Regions from separate parts of the Peribacillus sp. JNUCC41 genome, predicted to be linked through region 1. Evidence: predicted binding sites of a transcription regulator. Region 1 holds the regulator's gene; each other region holds the start of a gene.

Evidence for each region. The regulator LexA, encoded in region 1, represses DNA repair genes until DNA is damaged. The targets are predictions, from matches to a motif close to CGAACATATGTTCG.
Region 2: the regulator LexA is predicted to act here: its motif matches at 2,336-2,349, upstream of JNUCC41_RS17635 (YolD-like family protein).
Region 3: the regulator LexA is predicted to act here: its motif matches at 5,707-5,720, upstream of recA (recombinase RecA).

Annotation. Positions count from the first base shown of each region.
Region 1 covers NZ_CP062163.1:3,894,119-3,901,677, reverse strand. The annotation lists gene tkt (transketolase) at 1-675, opposite strand, end outside; gene JNUCC41_RS19050 (DUF896 domain-containing protein) at 910-1,143, opposite strand; gene JNUCC41_RS19045 (YneB family resolvase-like protein) at 1,209-1,865, opposite strand; gene yneA (cell division suppressor protein YneA) at 1,885-2,196, opposite strand; gene lexA (transcriptional repressor LexA) at 2,352-2,975, shown strand; partial or broken gene JNUCC41_RS27380 (glucosaminidase domain-containing protein) at 3,357-3,512, opposite strand; gene JNUCC41_RS19025 (hypothetical protein) at 3,888-4,175, shown strand; gene JNUCC41_RS19020 (esterase/lipase family protein) at 4,511-6,043, opposite strand; gene JNUCC41_RS19015 (helix-turn-helix transcriptional regulator) at 6,922-7,149, opposite strand; gene JNUCC41_RS19010 (LexA family protein) at 7,285-7,559, shown strand, end outside.
Region 2 covers NZ_CP062163.1:3,610,167-3,615,237, forward strand. The annotation lists gene JNUCC41_RS17625 (peptidoglycan-binding protein) at 1-1,095, shown strand, start outside; gene JNUCC41_RS17630 (GNAT family N-acetyltransferase) at 1,245-2,012, shown strand; gene JNUCC41_RS17635 (YolD-like family protein) at 2,381-2,725, shown strand; gene JNUCC41_RS17640 (hypothetical protein) at 3,019-3,762, opposite strand; gene JNUCC41_RS17645 (hypothetical protein) at 4,359-4,580, opposite strand.
Region 3 covers NZ_CP062163.1:3,555,649-3,563,207, reverse strand. The annotation lists gene JNUCC41_RS17385 (dipeptidase) at 149-1,084, opposite strand; gene spoVS (stage V sporulation protein SpoVS) at 1,218-1,478, opposite strand; gene JNUCC41_RS17375 (TIGR00282 family metallophosphoesterase) at 1,652-2,449, opposite strand; gene rny (ribonuclease Y) at 2,602-4,161, opposite strand; gene recA (recombinase RecA) at 4,515-5,561, opposite strand; gene JNUCC41_RS17360 (competence/damage-inducible protein A) at 5,911-7,143, opposite strand; gene pgsA (CDP-diacylglycerol--glycerol-3-phosphate 3-phosphatidyltransferase) at 7,166-7,559, opposite strand, start outside.

The DNA of each region.
Region 1 (7,559 bases):
TTCCTGAAGATCGTTCCCATCCTCAACGCGGATATATTGCCATCCATAAGATTTGAAGCGGTCTGCTACGCTTTCACTAAATGATTGACTTAAGTCTCCGTCAAGTGAAATATCGTTAGAATCATATAAAACAACAAGTCTTCCGAGTTGTAGATGTCCAGCTAATGAAGCCGCTTCTGCAGAAACACCTTCCATTAAATCCCCATCTCCACAAATGCTATATGTATAATGATCGACCACATTATAAGAATCGCGGTTATAGCTTTCTGCCAAGTGACGTTCTGCCATTGCCATTCCGACTGCCATTGCGATACCTTGTCCAAGCGGCCCAGTAGTTGCATCTACACCAGCCGTATGTCCGTATTCAGGATGCCCTGGAGTTTTACTGCCCCATTGGCGGAAGCTTTTCAAATCATCGATAGATAAGCCATAGCCGGATAGATGAAGAAGGCTGTATAACAGCATAGACCCATGACCAGCAGAAAGAACAAAGCGGTCTCTATTAAACCATTCTGGATTTTTCGGGTTATGGTTCATATATTCGGTCCATAGTTTATACGCCATCGGCGCTGCACCCATTGGCATACCTGGATGGCCAGAATTAGCCTTTTCAATTGCATCAATCGATAATGTACGAATTGTATTAATAGAAAGTGCATCTAATTTATCTAACATATCGTAAAAACATCCCTTCCTGTAATGTACCTCTTTATATTATAGTGACAAGCTTAATATCACAACTAAAATCACTATTTACTGCCTCAATATTACAATTTTCTAGAAATAAGAGAAGCCCCCTATTTAGATTAAACTAAATAGGAGAATACATACATGAATGCACTCTCTTTTTACTCCTAAATGCTAATAGAATCTTCAAATGGATGTTCCATCAGAAGAATCCAAGCATTATTAATGTAAGTTTCTTTTTTCTTTTATATTTTTTATCTTTTGAGGAGTTACGTCATTACCTTCTGGATCGACGACTTTCACATGCTCCAACGTATTGGTCATGGACTTTCTGAATGTTTCCAAATACTCACTTCTCAATTGGGTTTGCTCTTTCGCCTCAACTTCCGTCAAACCTTCAGCCTTTGCCTTTTTAGAAAGTTCATTAATACGGGCTAATTTTTCTTTTGATAACATAATTTCGCTCCTTCATAATCTGCGGATATTGTCATGGTATTAAAAAAATAGCGAAATTACAAGTTCTATGATTGACTTTCCAGTGTATTCAATTGATGTTCGAGAAAACGCCTGTTCACTGTAGCCTTAGATACATTGTATCCAAAGCCCCTCAAAGTTGCTGCGATCTCTGCAAATGTCAATCCATTGGCCCGAAGTTTAATAATTTCTTCTATAGGAATCTCCTTACGGTCCCTTCCGGTGGAATTCCTTTGATTCTGAAGATTTTTTTGAGGACGATACCCTTTTTCAACGGCCCTTATCATCCCGCGCTTTATTTTTAGATTATGTAGTTTCCTTTGATATTCTTCTACAATTCCGACAATCTGGATGACCATCGCATCCGAATCCGATAGCTCAAGTTCGCCATCGTGTGAGAGCGTATAAATTTTCACATCTTCTTTAAGGATGACATGGAAAAGGGCTATTTTGGCATTCCCTCTTCCCAGCCTCGTTTCGTCCTGGATTAATAGTACTTCAGCTTCTTTGGTTTTAAATAGTTCGAGCATGTCAAAAATGCCATCCCTATTCAACTCATAACCACTAGCCTGTTCTTTTATTATGGAAATGACTTCAACATCCATCTTTTCTGCCAATTTGACTAATTCATCTTCCTGCCTTGCCAATGATGTTTCCTGTGACTCTTTTTCTGTGCTGACCCTACAATAGATTACCGCTTTCATAATACCCTACCTTCACTGCTTACTGCTCACTGGCCAAATTCTGGACAAGTTCTTCCCCTTTAACCGGTATGACGATGACTTGACCAGGTTTAATCGAATCCGCCCTTACTCCATTATGCTCTTCTATCCAACCAATGAATTCTTTTTTTGTCAAATTTGCTTCTTCATATTCTTCGGCAATTCCCCATAGGGTGTCACCTTCACCTACTTCTATAGAAAGGAAATCATTTTTTTGATCATTGTTCAATGTACAAGAGAATAAAATTGAAAAGATAAATACTGATCCCGCTAATAGAATCGTATAAATATAATTTTTGTATAATTTTTTCATAAATATCCCTCCAAAGCGAATGTTCGTTCGTATGTTATGACCAAATTATAATACGAACGTTTGTTTCAGTCAACAACAAAATTCGAACTTATGTTTGTATAGAGTTGGGGGCCATGCTATAATATAGCAAAGAACATTGGGGAAGAGGTGCACTAATGACTAAACTATCAAAACGGCAGCAAGATATTCTTGATTTCATTAAAGAAGAGGTTCGCCAAAAAGGGTATCCACCTTCCGTACGGGAGATTGGCGAAGCAGTGGGACTTGCATCAAGTTCAACAGTACACGGACATTTATCCCGCCTGGAAAGTAAAGGCCTGATCAGACGTGACCCAACCAAGCCAAGGGCCATTGAAATAATGAATTCGGAGGAAGCGAACAATATTCCAAAAGCCAATGTCGTGAACGTTCCGTTACTTGGAAAAGTAACAGCGGGCATGCCTATAACGGCAATCGAGAACATAGAAGAATACTTTCCGCTTCCCGAAAGCATGGTTCCGCATGATGACCATGTATTCATGCTGGAAATCATGGGTGAAAGTATGATCGAAGCTGGAATTCATGATGGAGACTATGTCATCGTGAAACAACAAAGCAATGCCAATAATGGAGATATCGTCGTGGCCATGACGGAAGATGATGAAGCCACTGTAAAACGATTCTTTAAGGAACCGGATTACATAAGGCTTCAGCCCGAGAACTCAAATATGGAACCAATTATTTTACGAGATGTTTCGATACTTGGAAAAGTAATAGGCTTATATAGACAAATACACTAAAAGCGCTAACCGCGCTTTTTTTGTTTGTTTAATTTATGTCCCGAATTCTCTCATTATGCATATGGAAGAGTAGGTTTTAATATATTTTTTAATAGAATCTATTTTCATGTGAATATTACATCTTTTGGAAAGAAGCTCATTCAAAAAAAGGAGAGTGTTGAAATACCGTTGCCAGTTAAAAATTCCATTTCATTCTTAATATTTGGTTCACTTTAGGTAAAGATCGCCCAATCCATTTCACTATTGAATCTGTACTTTTGTAGAACCATATGCTTTACAAGAGCAGAGATGAAATCCCTTTTTTTGACAATTACGACTTCCATTCCATGACGTCCCGTTTACGTATAGATTGGCAAGATCTCGAAGACTTTCTTCCCAAGATGGGTATTTCCTGAATTTGTTCCATACTTGAACGGGTACACCGGTGAGGTATTCGATTGTTTGGATAATGCCAGACTCGCCCTTAAAGTCACCTTTTGTACCGAATATATTTTTTCCTTGACTTGCTAATAAGCTTTTCCCATATCCACTCTCCAAGCAAGCTTGTGCAATAACAACAAAGGTAAAATATTAATTCCTTTTGAATTTTCTGGGCATAAGGAGCATTCTCCTTAATAAATGTTTCCTTGCTCATTAGATCTTCGCATTAATAGACGTTTTTTACTGTTTATCTTCATTATGTCGGCTCTTTCCGAGTTGTTTTAAACCATTCCCGCGGCCAACCAGAAAAAGCCGTCAATCCATATAATTATATGGATTGACGGCTTTAAAATTAAACTCTGAAAATCTTCAAAACCTGGTTGCATAACCTTTTATATATTAGTTTTAAATATGAATTTTTTTATTATAGTATAAAGCCTTGATAAAAAGTAAAAATTAATTTTGAAAACTTCTATTTAAGGTGGTGAAATTATGGACTTCCCAACCATCCATACAAACTTTTGGGATGCAGTAATAGCCATTCCTATCATCATGATTCTTACTCAACTAATTAAGGTCATGTTTCATATTCGCCCAAAATTCATCCCTACCATCGCTTTGGGTCTTGGCTTGTTCATTTCCATTTTCATCAGTCATCGTCATCACTTGGTTGCAGGGATTTTCATGGGCTGGTTTTATGGCTATGCCAGCATTGGCAATTATGCTGCACTTAAAACAGGTATTTTGTCTTATAGAGAATCTTATCAAAAGACAGATTAAACCCGTTGTCTCGTTTCAATTCATCAATCTCTTGTATTGCCACGAGCCCGAGTGGCTTCTATCCCCATTGAACATCCGTTAAATTAAAATCTAAATTAACAATTAAGACCTTAACTTTGGCTGAATCACCAACTCTCATGTTAACCATACCATTATACATTACCCACAAAATACCTTTTCAATTAATAAGGTATTAGTTGGTAAAAATGAAGTTCGGAATGCACTTATCCCGAACTATGATTTTTAATGAAAAACTGAATGTTCTTATAGGAAAAAAACGTACTCAAACTGACTTTCCTTCGAATTTGATACCTTCTCAATAAGATGGCATTTCACTATTTCTCGATATAGACCGAACGAACCAGAGTCCGGGTTCTTTCAGTGCCATCCACATTTTTTTCCTTGACATCAATGGTTACATTATAAACACCTGACTTAGGCACTTCTGGAAGGGTGCCAGTAAAATTTTCGGTCTCCAGTACCTTAATTGAGCTTTTCCCACTAATTTCATTACCGGTTTCATCTACTAAGCGAACCAAAAAAGTTGTGCTGTTTGGCGTTTTTTTATCATTCATTGGATTCTTTATTAAAAATTTTGCATCTTTTTCCTTAACTTTTCCGGCCATACTTAATGTAATGGGATTCATTTCGTTAAATTGAGCCGTGAACAGGTAGGCGTCTTTTGGCGATTTACTCTTCATTCGCACCTTCCAGTCACCGATTTCGAGGTTGTTTCTATTGAATGTCTGGATGGTTGCACCATTAAAAAAGGAACTTTCATTTTGGGTTGAATCAACCTTTAAGGAAGGTGAATATTTTTTATTTGATGGAGAAATCAATTCAACCTCGACATCATCTGAGGCTGTATATATAGTTATATTACCCGGGGCTGATTCATTTACATGGAAACTTTGTTCAATCCAAACATGTTGTTTCAGGGCATCACCCATTACGGTTTGAGCAAGTGCGGTTGTAATGACATCATCTTCAACTCGTTCTTTATAATTGACATTAAATCCAGGAATCCCAGCGGTGGTAGCACTCCTTAAATAGGGTTCAATTCTTGAAAATACAGCTGAACCGACTCGGATATTGTCGTGATCAAAGTTTGGATCCGTAAATAAATGTGTTGCGTAAGGTATTTTTGTACTCCAAACATTTACTAGACCATCATTTTCCCCATATGAAGATAAATATTGTCCACCCATTGATAAAGCTGAAAGAACCGGGCCTCTGTTCATACCTGCCACAGTGAAATACATGTTTTTACGAGAGTTAAGATGGTTATCCGTGACAGAACGAAATTCCGCCATTTTACCAACTTGTAAAGAATAAGTTCCATCATCTTTTTGACCTAATAGGGAACCAAGCCAGCCCGCATACCAGCTATAAGCCAAATCAGCAAGGTATGAACCATGATGAGGGGAAGCTAAAGTGATCACCCTTCCAACATATTGGTGCGCTCCATAGTGTACTAGAGCCGCTTGGGTGTCTGTCCCCCCTTTGCTGTGAGCTATAATATTTACTTTTTCGCCCCCGAAATGGTTACTGATTTGTGAAAGCATTTGAGCTAAAAGCCTTCCGTTATCATATTGGCTCGCTGATCCATTTCCAGCCGAATCATGAAGCTGAACAAAAACCGTTTGGTAGCCTGCTTCATACGCCTTGGTATACATATCATTGATCCCATGATATTCAGTTTCACCGTACCAGCTGGTTGAACTGCTGTTTCTCCCTTGTACAAACACGATTGGTGGTTTCTCTTTGTCAAGATTGGGAGGAATGCCTCCAAGAAACCAATCCCCTGGACTGAAGGTTTCGGAGGGCGGCTTCAATTTCCCTGCTGAGGAAATGCCTGGCTTAGCCATAATTAATATCGTTAGAATGAGGACAAGAAAAACGACATAATTGAATACATTCCTTTTCAATTGTTATCTCCTCCAAATGGTATTTTTTCGAACTCATCCTTTTATCAATGCCCCCCTTCCCAGGACTTCCATAGCCTTCATTATTATATAATTGTACTTTTGCATACCATTACCTGCCATCCTCATAAAGATGGGAGAAAAAAACTAGACGAAGTTCATTAAAAATGGAGATAAAGTATGAAGATCCGCTTTCAATTCATTTAGGTTTGCAGTCTTTTTCATTTTATGAATACGAACTTACGAAGGAAATTGGAATGCCCCAAGTTTACAAACATGAAAACAAGCCTTTATCCTGCAAAGGATAAAGGCTTGTTCATCCATATTAACTTTTCCTTCGAATTTGCCATTGTCCAATTGCTCCTATTCATGGTGTTTTGAAAATCCGTCCTATACATTAAGTAAATAAAAGTGTTTCACAGCAATTGGCTGTCATTCAGTGGGATCTCAATTTATTTTTCAGCATACAGCCTTTTTATTAAGGAACATCAAGAAGTTTGGATTTTTACTCCTTAAAAATACTTCCCCCTCTTCCTCCGACATACGTGTATTTCATCCTGAGAATTAGGATCAATAATTTCAATGATAATCCAATTTGACAACACCGTCGTGTACAATGATATCCTCAATGGCCTCCCCACGAAATTCCTTCCAATCTAATATGTGCTAACGGCAGCAGCTCCTACTGCAACTTCCCTTTCCACTTTGTTCACCTTCTTTCCATCATTCCTTGAATCTTCTCCAACGGAAGTTAAGAGTGTATGGATTGGACTTTACATTACGAATGGTCAGTCTGTTGAAGAAACGCTGGTACACTTGAACTATGAACTACATTTGAAGTGTAGGTGAGGGTCAAAAAAAATGATCTCGTCGATTGAGAATCCTACACATTCAGCAAATAAATAAGCCTTATCGATTCGCAAAGGAATCTTATATTGCTCATAGTCAATGTAAGTCCTCTTGGCCATCTTCAGCACTTTAGCCATTTCATCTTGAGTCAATCCTTTATACTTCCTCGCTTGTTTAAGTGTGAATTTAATGTTTGTCATATCTTTGTCACCACCTGTCTAAAAAAATAATACCACACTTGAAGTATAGTTTCCAACAACTTTTCGCAAAATTCACGCTCTTTAAGTTTACTCACTTTCACTCATAGTGTATATTCAAGTAAGAGGTGAAGAAATATGCACATTGGTGAACGGATTAAAATGTTAAGAAAAGAAAGAAAAATGACACAAGAAGATTTGGCAAATATTTTAAAAGTGGCCCCAACAGCAGTATCGGCCTGGGAATCCGGAAGGAATAAACCTTTAATGGATAAATTGAGCATGATGTCCACATGCTTTGAAATACCGCTATCCCACCTGATTGAAGGAGCACCTGCCGATAGAAATAATCCTGGAATGGAATTCCTAAATGAAAAGAATGTAAGATTAATTGGTGTTTACGGAAATATCCC
Region 2 (5,071 bases), 290 kb from region 1:
CCCAAAGGCACTTATTCAAAACGTACAAAAGCAATTACCCACCGAGTTTGGCACCATTCCTTAACAAAAAAAGATTTGGGTGGTTCTGATGCTGCAAGCTTCGCGGGTTACCATGTAAACACGCTGGGGTGGCCGGGGATAGGGTATACATTTGTTATCGGGCCTAAGAATGCTATTAACACACCAAACGGTAAAAGAGCTCGGATTGTATATGCGAATGATATCGACCGCAGGACCTATCATGTGGGGAATAGCAATCAGTTCTCTATAGGTATCTGTGTTGCTGGAGATTATCGATATGACACTATGGATGATGCCACTCTTGCCAGTATTGCAGAACTTCACGCTGTACTTGTTAAAGATGGGATTGGGAAATATGATAAGGCGCATAATGAAATGCCAGGTTATAGTTGGAAAGCATGTTGTCAGTATAACTACAGAGATGCTTTTGATTGGAAAGGTTCAAAAACTCCAGCCAAACCAGCACCGGCTCCTGAAGTTTATACAATCCAAGAAGGTGATACTTTATGGAGCATTGCACATAAGGATGGAACAGGAGGGGTTCAAGTTGAAGATTTAATAAAAGCGAATCCTGGCATAGATCCAACTACACTAAAAATAGGTCAGAAAATCAATTTCGGAAATGCTAAAAAGGTTAATGTTCAACCAGATAAAGATGAAGATAAATTTTCTAACAGTGGAGATCAAACAATCAGTTCCATTCAAAAAATGTTAAAAAGCAGTTATAAAGCTGGTCTTATTGTTGATGGATTTAATGGCCCTAAAACCAAATCAGCACTTGTCAAAGCACTACAAACAGAACTTAATAAACAATTTAATAAAAAACTTGTTGTGGATGGTAAGTGGGGGGCTAAAACAAGGGCTGCTATTGTTACTGTTGAAAAAGGTGCAAAAGGAAATCTAACTTGGATCCTGCAGGCTGCGCTTTACTTGGAAGGATATAGTCCTGGATCACTCGATTCTATCTTTGGAAAAGGTACTGAATCGGCTTTATATAAATTCCAAAAGGCAAAGGGAATTTCTACAGATAAGAAAGCAGGTAAAGATACTTTCACTAAATTGTTTGGTGCTTAATCAATAGCCCTTACTCGTATTGAGTAGGGGTTAGTTTTCTGAAAATTCTGGGAGGATATAAAAATTGTGAACATTGTTTTTTTATAATTGAATTGCTCCTATAATAAAAAAGAGCGCGCGCTAAATATTTAATTTGAAGGAGCAAAGAAATGATTGCAAATCAACAATTAGTTATAAACAATCTTGAAGAAAAAATAAGAATATTCTCTCATGCGGTTAATGGAAAGCTTATCAAAGAAGAAGATTTCGTTTTGGCGAATACAGAAGTACCAACTGATACATTCAATGTACTTTTGCCGAAATCTTCACATATAAAAAATGCATTTAATATTAGAAGTAGCATCGAAAATATGTCTCTTAAAGAATATCCCTTTAGTACGTGGATTGACTCCCGGTATTTGAACGCTGACTGGCAAGACCTAATGCAAGAATACGACCTAAAAGAAGCAGAACGTAATGTAATGATGAAACTTGAAAATACTCTTAATGTTGGTCAAAGAAAGTCCCATCAGCTTATGATTACTCATGTGAGAAATTTTGAAGAACTTAAGGAATATAAAGAGGTTTTTATGAGCCTATTTGAAGGTACACCAGAAAAAGATGCGTTAGAAAATTATTTTAATAAGTTTTCTGAAGTAAATTTGGGTTCAGAAATTCAAATGTTTATTGGACGCGTCGGTGAATTAACTGTATCTACTGCTTTACTAATAGATAGCAAAGAAAGTTATGGTATTTATGATGTTATGACAAAAGAAACATTTAGAGGTAAAGGATATGGCAGTGAAATGTTTCAATACCTTCTTACTCAAACAAAAGATAAACAAAAACCCGTTGTCCTACAAGCATCAGAGGATGGGAAAAATATCTATAAGCGCTTTGGGTTTATAGATGTTGGAGAAATGGTTGTATTTGAATAAGGAGTTTTCTTATGAAGTAAAAGGGCGATCCATATTAGTCATGTCTGATATTGATCGCCCTTTTAACAAGGTCAATTCAATATAATAAAGAAATACATATAAAAGTAGGGGGATTTGAATAGATTTTGATTTTTTATTAAACCATCCTGATAAGATAATAGAAGTTTCGGAAATGATTTATAAGGAATTTGTAGTAAAAACGGGAAGTGGTATGAATTTTGAGGATGTTATTAAACACTTTTCAAATACGAGGGACAATACAATTCCGATCATTTCTCTAGCCCGAACTTATTTGGGGAAGGAATTTTTTTCTGTCTTTAACGAGAACGTATGTTCGTTTATAATGAATAAAAAGGAGGGATCTTCTTATGAGTACAATTCGTGATAGAGGGCTTGTTAAATGGCAAGCAGCATTAATCATGCCTGAACATAAAGCTTTAAATAAAAAAATAGGTGAGGTTGATTATTTCTTAAATAAAAAACCTATCCTTGATGAATACCAGGTTGAAGAGTTTGAAAACAACATTCATTATGCAATGGAATATCATTTACCGATAAGATTTAGATTACATAACGAGGGAAGTCCACAAGAATTGGATGGTTATTGTGTGTACATTCATCCTGTCACAAAAGAGTTACGCATTCAGAAGAGAGATAGTTCCTTTGAGAAAATTAAATTCGATGAAGTTATTAGTGTGATTGTAGAGGATTAAAAAAAGCCCTTCTCATTAGTGAAGGGCTTGATTTGATATTTGTACCTTGTATAAGGTAAAGGGAATTGATACTAATATTAATCGTGAAGAGCTTGCTGGAATAGATGGAGTGGAACATAATGCCTTACATGATGCTACGGTAATTAAGGACTATTATGAGGAAATAATTAAATCGGAGCTTAAAAAAAGATGACCCCGGATCACATTGCCGAAGTCATCTTATAGCAGTAGCCTTGAATCTTTAATATAGCTGTCTACTTTTGATCATATAGTTCACACACAACTTTTTTATATTATTTTAAATTCGACCAACTTTTTTCAAGTTTATTATAATAATAGAACCATGAAGATAATGCCACAGCATTACTAACGACAGCCACTGGTCCTGCAATTTTTGTCAATATTGTTTTCGCTGTTGCCCAAGAAATTATTTTCCCTGCTACTAATGAACCACCACTAAATCCAGAAACTAGCCAACCAACCGTGGTTGAACTCTCAGTACCTCTAAGAGAATCCACATTATTTGCATATGTATTAAAAGGTTTAGAACTTGCTAATTTAGCAGTTTTATTTGGTTCCTTTAGATAACGAGCAGTACCTTTACCAGTAGTGAAATTCTTAGTGTAACTAATGTTCAATATTGTAACCATTGATTTGTTACCACTTGTAGAAGCCATTGGATAAAAACCACTCGCTTCTTCCTGTGTTTTAGGTTCTGGTATTTCTTCGAAAAGAATTACATCTTGATCTACTATTTTATCGTTAGTAAGAGTTGTTGAAAAGTCTTGTATAAGTTCATGGTTGTCTTCATTATAAACTTTTGTGTGTATTATTATTGTGTTTTCATCAATTGTTTCAGTTGTTTCTATATAACGTGTTTGAACACCCAAGATTGTCAATATGTACTCAGATTTTTCTTCAGTATCCGTAATAATCTCCATACCATCTTCAGGTATGATTGTTGAACCTGAAGTTGCTAATGCTGTGTTACTCGGAATAGAGAATGCTAGACTTCCTACAAGTAGGATAAAGCTCATTAAGATTGAAATTTTTTTAATGTTTTTCCAAAACTCCCTTTTTATGTTTTCGGTTAAGCAGCGAGTCTTATACTAACATACTATTAATCTTTTTTAAAGGAAATAAATACAAAACAGTAAAAAAATAGAATTAAAGAAAAAGTGAAAAATGTTAGAATCCCACTTAAAAAATGAGCGTATAGTGCAAAAATCATTGAAAGATTTGATAGTGCAATGATTAAAAAAATGTTCACCCTATGCTTATTTTTATAAAACAAACTAAAAATAATTGATAAAAAAAACAAGATACTGGCCAAATAAAATACAAAATCCGCCGGGGAACTTTTCTGGTACCGTACAACATACCAATAAAGAAGTACAACAAAAAATATTTTTACAAACTTGAACACAAAATCTCTCCTTCTATGTATTTCGTAAGTATGAATTATTATCTTTTTCGTAAAAATAGTCTTTTGATTTCTTTTAAAAATCACTATTAATTCCATATAACCCATAATTAAGAAATTATATTAATGGTAAATATAACATATATTCCTGATAGAAGGTACTCTATATATCTTGTACATAACAAATGCTGATAGGCTTGACCTTCTTAACTAACTCCGTAATATCATATCATCGTTATAAATCACTTGAACTATACGAGAATCCTTGCTAGCTGCAAATTCTGACTTAATCTTCTGAATCCATTCATATGCGGCAATGGCAGCTGCCCAATCTGGATCCTTCTTATAATCTGAATTAGGAACGGGGAAGCTTCCACTCTGCAAGAAATTAATTTCTCTTGAATGTAAGTGAACCTTGATATTTATGTTCAACCCTAAATACCTCCTGGAGTTAGTATAGTTTTATGGCCACATGTTAGTTATTTTCTTACTTCTTCATTTGCCTCTTTTCAATATATACCCAACTATAATAGAACAGCCAGAAAACCAAGGGTACTAAAAGTACATAAGCGTTAAATTCCTTTGAATGATGATATTGATATATTATTAAAATTATTCCTATAATTAATGCCGGCAGTAAAAGAATAAAATATTTTTCTTATGCAATTTACCTCTCTCCCATTTTGTCATTCAAAGCACTCCTCTCTCTAAAAATGTAATCAATCCATATATTAACATAAATTCGAACTGGTTTTCGTTATAGATGAAAAAGAATGAATGTATCACTATGAAAAAATGACCACATTCTTACCACCAAATAAAAATAAAAAGGTGAAATAACCTAAAAGAAATTTGTATACAGGTTATAGAAAGCCTTGTTAAATAAGCCTTTATGTATCTTTTTGAAAAAAAACGAAAGGCGA
Region 3 (7,559 bases), 340 kb from region 1:
ATGTATAATTAATCGTTCTATTTTAGGAAAGGTGTACTAAACGCTTTCAATTCTATCGGTTAAATCATTAAATTGCAACCTTTTTGCTTTTATTTTTTATATTTTCAGAATAATAATTCATATCTATATAGTAAGAATTAAAAATCATTTAAGATATTACCTTTTCATGCGGAAAATTACGGGTGAAATTATCAAAAAGGAGTCCTTTTACAAACTCACTGGAATAAAGCCTGTTCAGTTCATTGATTAAGTTATGATAATCCTTATAAGACATTAAATTTTCTACCATATGATCGATTCCATCGAAGTCCGACCCTAATCCAATTTGTCTTTCCCCTCCTAAACTGCATATATGTTCTATATGTTTCAAGATATCCTTTATCGTAGCCGAACCGCCATTTGAAAGAAATTGCGGGACAAAGGTTACGCCGATCACCCCATTTTTCTGCAAAAGGGCTTTTATCTGCCCGTCCTTTAAATTTCGTGGATGCGGACAAAGATGATAAGCATTCGAATGGGAGGCAATTGGGAATTCCGACAACTTTAGGGTGTCCCAAAACCCTGCTTCAGATAAATGGGATAAATCACACCAAATTGACTTCTCATTCAATAGTGCCACTACATCTGTTCCAAACCCTGTCAAGCCGCCCCCTCTTGTTTCTAATGCCCCATCCGCTACCAAATTAGCGTAATTCCAAGTTAGTCCTATGGAGGAAACTCCAAGATGAATAAGTGTTTTCAGTTTCAACAAATCATTCCCAATGCAATCGCACCCTTCCAAAGTTAGCATTGCACCTATTTCATTTTCTTTTAAAGATTGAATGTCTGCCTGGGTCTTTATAAATTTCATTTCAGGCTCTGATAAAATTTTTTCATAAAAAATATCCACCATCGCCAAAGCGGCTTGAAACCTCATATCAGGGTGGACTTTTTCAGGAATATATATGGCAAAACATTGGACCTTTCCCCCTTCATCCAATAATCCCCGCTTTGTTATATGCAATTTATCACTATTCGTAAAAGTAATATCCGGATCGATGAACATTTTCATCAGCACATCACAATGTGCATCAAAAATCGCCAATGTAATTCTCCTTCCTGTATCTTTTTAAGATTATACATTCCATTATAATGGGACATGGATTTTTCGTCATTTTGATTTCAGGACAAAAAAGAGCCTGCTCGCCTTCCGACAAACAGGGCACCCAAACATGAAATTATCTTGGTTCAATGATTAGTTTTATTGCCGTTCTCTCTTCGCCATCAATAAGTATATCTGTAAAGGCAGGAATACAAATCAAGTCGACTCCACTAGGTGCGACAAACCCTCTCGCGATTGCTACTGCCTTGACGGCTTGATTTAACGCACCTGCACCGATTGCTTGAATTTCGGCTGCTCCTCTTTCCCTGAGCACTCCCGCTAGTGCGCCTGCTACAGAATTAGGATTAGATTTTGCTGAAACTTTTAATATTTCCATTCCTAGTCCTCCTTGTTTTCCCTGCCGATTCTAACTTGGCTCAATAGTTATAACACTTTCCACTGCTACTATATTCATCAAGTAAAACTTGTATGACAAAGAAAACCTGGATTGTCCACCATTTATTAATGAATGGAAAAAGGATGGACAGTTTGACTGTCCATCCTTTTGAATCATTGATAGAATGGATGATCTTCGTTAATCAGTATCCTGTCTATTTTTATTGCCTTGCCGGTTTTATCATCAATTTCAAGGAGAACCCCACTTAATAGGGTCCGCCCCTCTTTAGGCACTTCGAAACGAACAGGAAGGCTGGTTAGGAACCGATGGATGACTGCCCCTCTTTCCATACCAAGAATGCCATCATATGGTCCTGTCATGCCTACATCTGATATGTAAGCGGTGCCTGCAGGTAATATACGGTTATCGGCTGTCTGGACGTGCGTGTGTGTACCGACAACGGCTGTAACCTTCCCATCCAGGAACCATCCCATAGCTTGCTTTTCACTTGTAGCTTCTCCATGAAAATCGACAAAGATGATCGGTGTCTTTTTTCGAGCCTCCGCCACGAGTTCTTCCGCCTTTTTGAACGGGCAATCCAAATCAGGCATGAACGTTCTCGCTTGCAAATTGATGATCGCTATTTCATGATGGTTCAATTTTAAAAATTTCATTCCTTCTCCAGGTGCCCCGTCTGGAAAGTTTGCTGGACGGACGAGATATTTCGCTTCATCAATAAAGTTGAAAATATCCCGATTATCCCATGTATGGTTTCCCATGGTCACCGCCTGCGCTCCCCACTCTAAAAAACTGCGGTAAATCTTTTCTGTAATTCCCCGGCCACTTGCTGCATTCTCTCCATTGATGACCGTGATATGCGGACGATACTTTTCTTTTAACTTAGGAAGGTATTCTTGGATCATGTCACGACCAGGAGACCCCACAACATCTCCAATAAATAGCAATTTCATTGTAAAATCCTTTCTAGATTCACCTAATTATATGAATTATTCAAGTATGTATTGTAACATAATTTGGGGTAATTATAGGAATTACGCTTAACGACTAATTTCGGAAATAGAAAAAACGAAGTGGTTTGCACCACTTCGTCCTTCATTTACAATTATTTGGCGTATTCGACTGCTCTTGTTTCACGGATGACCGTGACTTTTATATGACCTGGGTAATCGAGCTCTTCTTCAATCCTTTTCCGGATATCACGTGCGAGTCGATGTGCAGAAAGATCATCGATTTGTTCTGGTTTCACTAGAATCCGCACTTCTCGTCCGGCTTGAATCGCAAAAGATTTTTCCACTCCATCATAGGATTCAGAAATTTCCTCAAGTTTTTCAAGTCTTCTAATGTAATTTTCAAGCGTTTCACTTCTAGCTCCCGGTCTTGCAGCTGATAATGCATCAGCGGCAGCCACAAGCACTGATATGATGGAAGTTGGTTCCGTATCGCCATGATGTGAAGCGATGCTGTTAATGACAGTTGGATGCTCTTTATATTTGGTTGCTAATTCAACGCCAATTTCAACATGACTGCCTTCCACTTCATGATCAATCGCTTTCCCAATATCATGCAATAAACCTGCACGACGGGCAAGAACTTCATCCTCACCAAGCTCAGCGGCCAGTAAACCTGAAAGCTGGGCCACCTCAATTGAATGTTTAAGTACGTTTTGCCCATAACTGGTACGGAACTTCAAACGTCCTAGTATTTTGATGAGATCTGGATGGAGACCGTGAACACCAACTTCAAAAGTTGTTTGTTCACCAATTTCACGAATATGTTCATCTACCTCACGTCTTGCTTTGTCAACCATTTCTTCAATGCGAGCCGGATGGATCCGTCCGTCCTGAACAAGTTTCTCAAGAGCCAAGCGTGCCGTTTCCCGTCTAATTGGATCGAATCCGGATAAAATGACAGCTTCAGGAGTATCATCAATAATAAGGTCAATACCTGTTAGCGTTTCTAACGTCCGGATATTTCGTCCTTCACGTCCGATTATCCGTCCTTTCATTTCATCGTTTGGAAGATTTACTACAGAAACGGTGGTTTCTGCAACATGATCAGCCGCACAACGCTGAATGGCAAGAGAAAGGACTTCTTTTGCTTTTTTATCAGCTTCTTCTTTGGCACGGGTATCACTTTCTTTAATCATAAGCGCTACATCGTGAGCCAGCTCGTTTTCCATTCGGTCGATAATGATTGCTTTAGCTTCTTCACGAGTTAAACCGGAAACACGTTCAAGCTCTGTTTGCTGCTTACGAACCGTCTCGTCCACTTTGCTTTCCATCTCTTCAATATGCTGTTGTCTTTGGTTTAGAGAATCTTCTTTTTTCTCCAAAAGGCTCTCACGTTTGTCTAACGTTTCATCCTTGCGGTCCAGATTCTCTTCTCTTTGCAATAACCGATTTTCTTGTTTTTGTAATTCGTTCCTTCTTTCACGGGCTTCCCGATCCGAATCGGCACGAACTTTATGAATTTCATCTTTTGCTTCCAACAAGGCTTCTTTCTTAAGTGCTTCCGCTTCACGTTTTGCATCCTCAAGGATGTGTTCTGCAGAGCCCTTTGCCCCTGCTATTTTACTCTCAAATTTTGATTTGTGAATAAAATAACCAACAACTGCACCGACGATTAGGCCAAGCAAAGTGAAGATGATTGTCATGGGTTCCATCGTTTCACCTCCCCTTGCTATGAACTTTTTACATAAAATGTTGAACTGTCGGCAAGTACATTGCACATAAATTCAATATACAGCACTTAATTTTCAAAATTTTAGTTTGAAAAATTGTAAAATATACATATTAATTGTATAGTTGAGAATTTTTATTGTCAAGCGTTTGTCCCTTATGTATCAATGTTTATTCAAGTTTTCTTGATAACAACCATCATAATCTACAGCATTCATTATGGAAGAAGTCTGTGAATCTGATTTCAACGCCCTTTAATCCGCTGAAAATTTCGCACTTTTCTCAAAATATACATAAAAGGCCTAAGCGAACAAGCTTAGGCCTTTTTTAAATATCATTAATCAAGCAATTCAAAATGCTCTTCTGGTTCATTTTCTTCTGGCGGTAATTCATGCTCTCCATCGAGGTTATAGTGATCTCTGATTTTCTGAGAAATTTCCTGAGCGATATCCTGATTTTCTTTCAAGAACAGCTTCGCATTTTCGCGACCTTGTCCGACACGCTCTTCATTGTATGAATACCACGAGCCACTTTTAAGGACGATATCAAGATCTGCACCCATATCGATGATTTCACCTTCCTGTGAAATCCCCTGACCATACATGATGTCAACTTCTGCTTGACGGAATGGTGGAGCAACCTTGTTTTTTACAACTTTGATTTTCGTTTTATTACCGACGATTTCATTACCTTGTTTTAATTGTTCCGCACGGCGCACTTCCAGACGAACAGTTGAATAGAACTTTAACGCCCGGCCTCCCGGAGTCGTTTCCGGATTTCCAAACATAACACCGATTTTTTCACGGACTTGGTTAATGAAAATGGCAATGGTATTTGATTTATTAATGGAACCAGACAGTTTTCTAAGTGCCTGAGACATCATCCGGGCTTGAAGACCCATATGGGAATCTCCCATTTCGCCTTCGATTTCAGCTTTAGGAACAAGTGCTGCCACCGAGTCAATGACAATGATATCCACCGCTCCGCTTCGAACTAACGCTTCAGCGATTTCTAAGGCTTGTTCACCCGTATCAGGCTGTGAAAGCAGTAACTCATCGATATTGACACCAAGTTTTTCTGAATATGCTGGATCTAAAGCATGCTCGGCATCAATGAATGCAGCCGTGCCGCCAGTCTTTTGTACCTCTGCAATAGCATGTAATGCAACAGTCGTTTTACCCGAGCTTTCAGGTCCATATATCTCAATTACACGGCCTCTTGGATATCCGCCCACTCCCAATGCTACGTCCAATGCTAAGGAACCGCTTGAAATCGTTGAAATCCTACGATCAGTCTGTTCCCCAAGTTTCATAATAGAACCTTTACCAAATTGTTTTTCAATTTGTTTTAACGCCATATCTAAAGCCGCTTGACGATCACTCACTCAATTTCCTCCTCTATATTCAAATAATCGGCTGCCCGATTAAAGGTGTACTTACGTTAGCAATTATTTGAGATCAAGGTTTGTACCCTGTCTCAAAACCTATCTTTACTATATACTCTTTTTACAATTTTGCCAAGCAAAAAGTCGAACATTCATTCGTTTTTTTCTTTCGGGATATTCTTTGTAAAAAAGCGTTTTATCTAAAGGAAATCTCCATTTCATTTCACTTACTCCCTAAAAAAAACATTTTCATTGAATTAACTTTTTTCTTTTTTTCCCTATTTTTCAAGAAACAAACTTCTAAAACCAAAATAAAAAGCAGAGCTGTAAAAAGCTCTGCTTATAGAGTTTATAAATCCCTTAATAGGTAATGACAGCCGTATTTCACACTCCGAATACGGTTTTGCGCCCTGCTTCCTGAAAGATTCAACTCCTTGAAATGAGTGTTTCCATCCCGATAGGAAATGCCAATAAATACTGTACCTACAGGCTTGCCTTCTTGTTCATCCGGCCCTGCAACGCCCGTAAAGCTTATGCCTACATCCGCATCGAGCTTGTTCCGGACATTAGAGGCCATTTCCATAGCACACTCACCGCTGACCACTCCATACTCGGATATGGTATCATCACTGACACCGAGGACATTAGCCTTCGCATCATTCGTATAGCAGACTATTCCGCCTTTGAAAACTTTACCGGCGCCCGGGATGGTTGTCAGCTGTTCTTGGAACATCCCTCCGGTCAAGCTTTCAGCTGCCGAAATTGAAAGCTTGCGGATCGTTAATTCTTTTACAAGTTCCTTTATTAGCGAGGTATTATCACTTCCATAATGGAACTTGCCGACCCTGCTAAGAATTTCTTTTTCCGCTTCCAAAATAAGCTCTTCGCATTTTTCTTTAGATGAGTCTTTAGCGGTGATCCTTAACGTCACTTCCCCTTCGGCTGCCAGCGGGGCAATTGTCGGATTCGTTTGATTGACAAGAAGATCTTCAATCACCGTTTCCAGTTCGGCTTCACCTATACCGTAGAACCGAAGAACCTTGGAATCGATTCGTTCATGCTTTTCCAATTTATTCATGATCTTTTCATAACCATAACTTAAAAACATCGGCTCCATTTCACTTGGCGGCCCAGGTAGAAGCATATATGTAATCCCAGATTTGGACAAGACCATTCCCGGTGCCATCCCATGATCGTTTGCCAACACTTCACTGCCTTCTAAGACGAGGGCCTGCTTTTTGTTGTTTTCCGTCATCGGACGTTCCCTTTTTTGGAAGTAGGCTTCAATGGATTGCAATGCTTCATCATTAAAAACGAGCTTTTTCCCTATATGGCGAGCAATCGTTTCTTTCGTTAAATCATCTTTGGTTGGACCAAGTCCACCGGTAAAGACAATCAAATTTGCCCTTGATTCAGCGATTTCTATAGCTTGTTGTAAACGGCGGTCGTTATCCCCGACCACAGTATGGTAAAAAACGTTGATCCCCATTTCCGCAAACTGCTGCGATAAGAATCTTCCATTAGTATTATTGATTTGCCCTAAAAGAAGCTCTGAGCCCACTGCAATGATTTCTGCATCCATCTTTTCAAAACCACCATTCGTTTTACTTTGAATTAACAAATACTTCTTTGTTTTTTATAAAATAATCCAAACCTGACCAGATTGTAAAGATTAATGCAATCCATAATGCGATATTAGCAAAAGGAAGTGAAATGAGGGCAAATGGAAGGTTATGCAGCAATAAAGCCGATATAGAAACAATTTGTGCCCATGTTTTAATTTTTCCAAGCTGGTTCGCTGCAACCACTTCCCCCGTACCCGCTAACACCAAACGTAATCCGGTGACCGCAAATTCACGACTTATGATCACGATGGCGATCCAAGATTGACCGTACATTAAATCTAGATCAACCAAAACGATTAAGGCAGCCGAAACCAGAAGTTTATCAGCCAATGGATCTAAAAATTTCCCTAAATCAGTAATCATATTATATTTT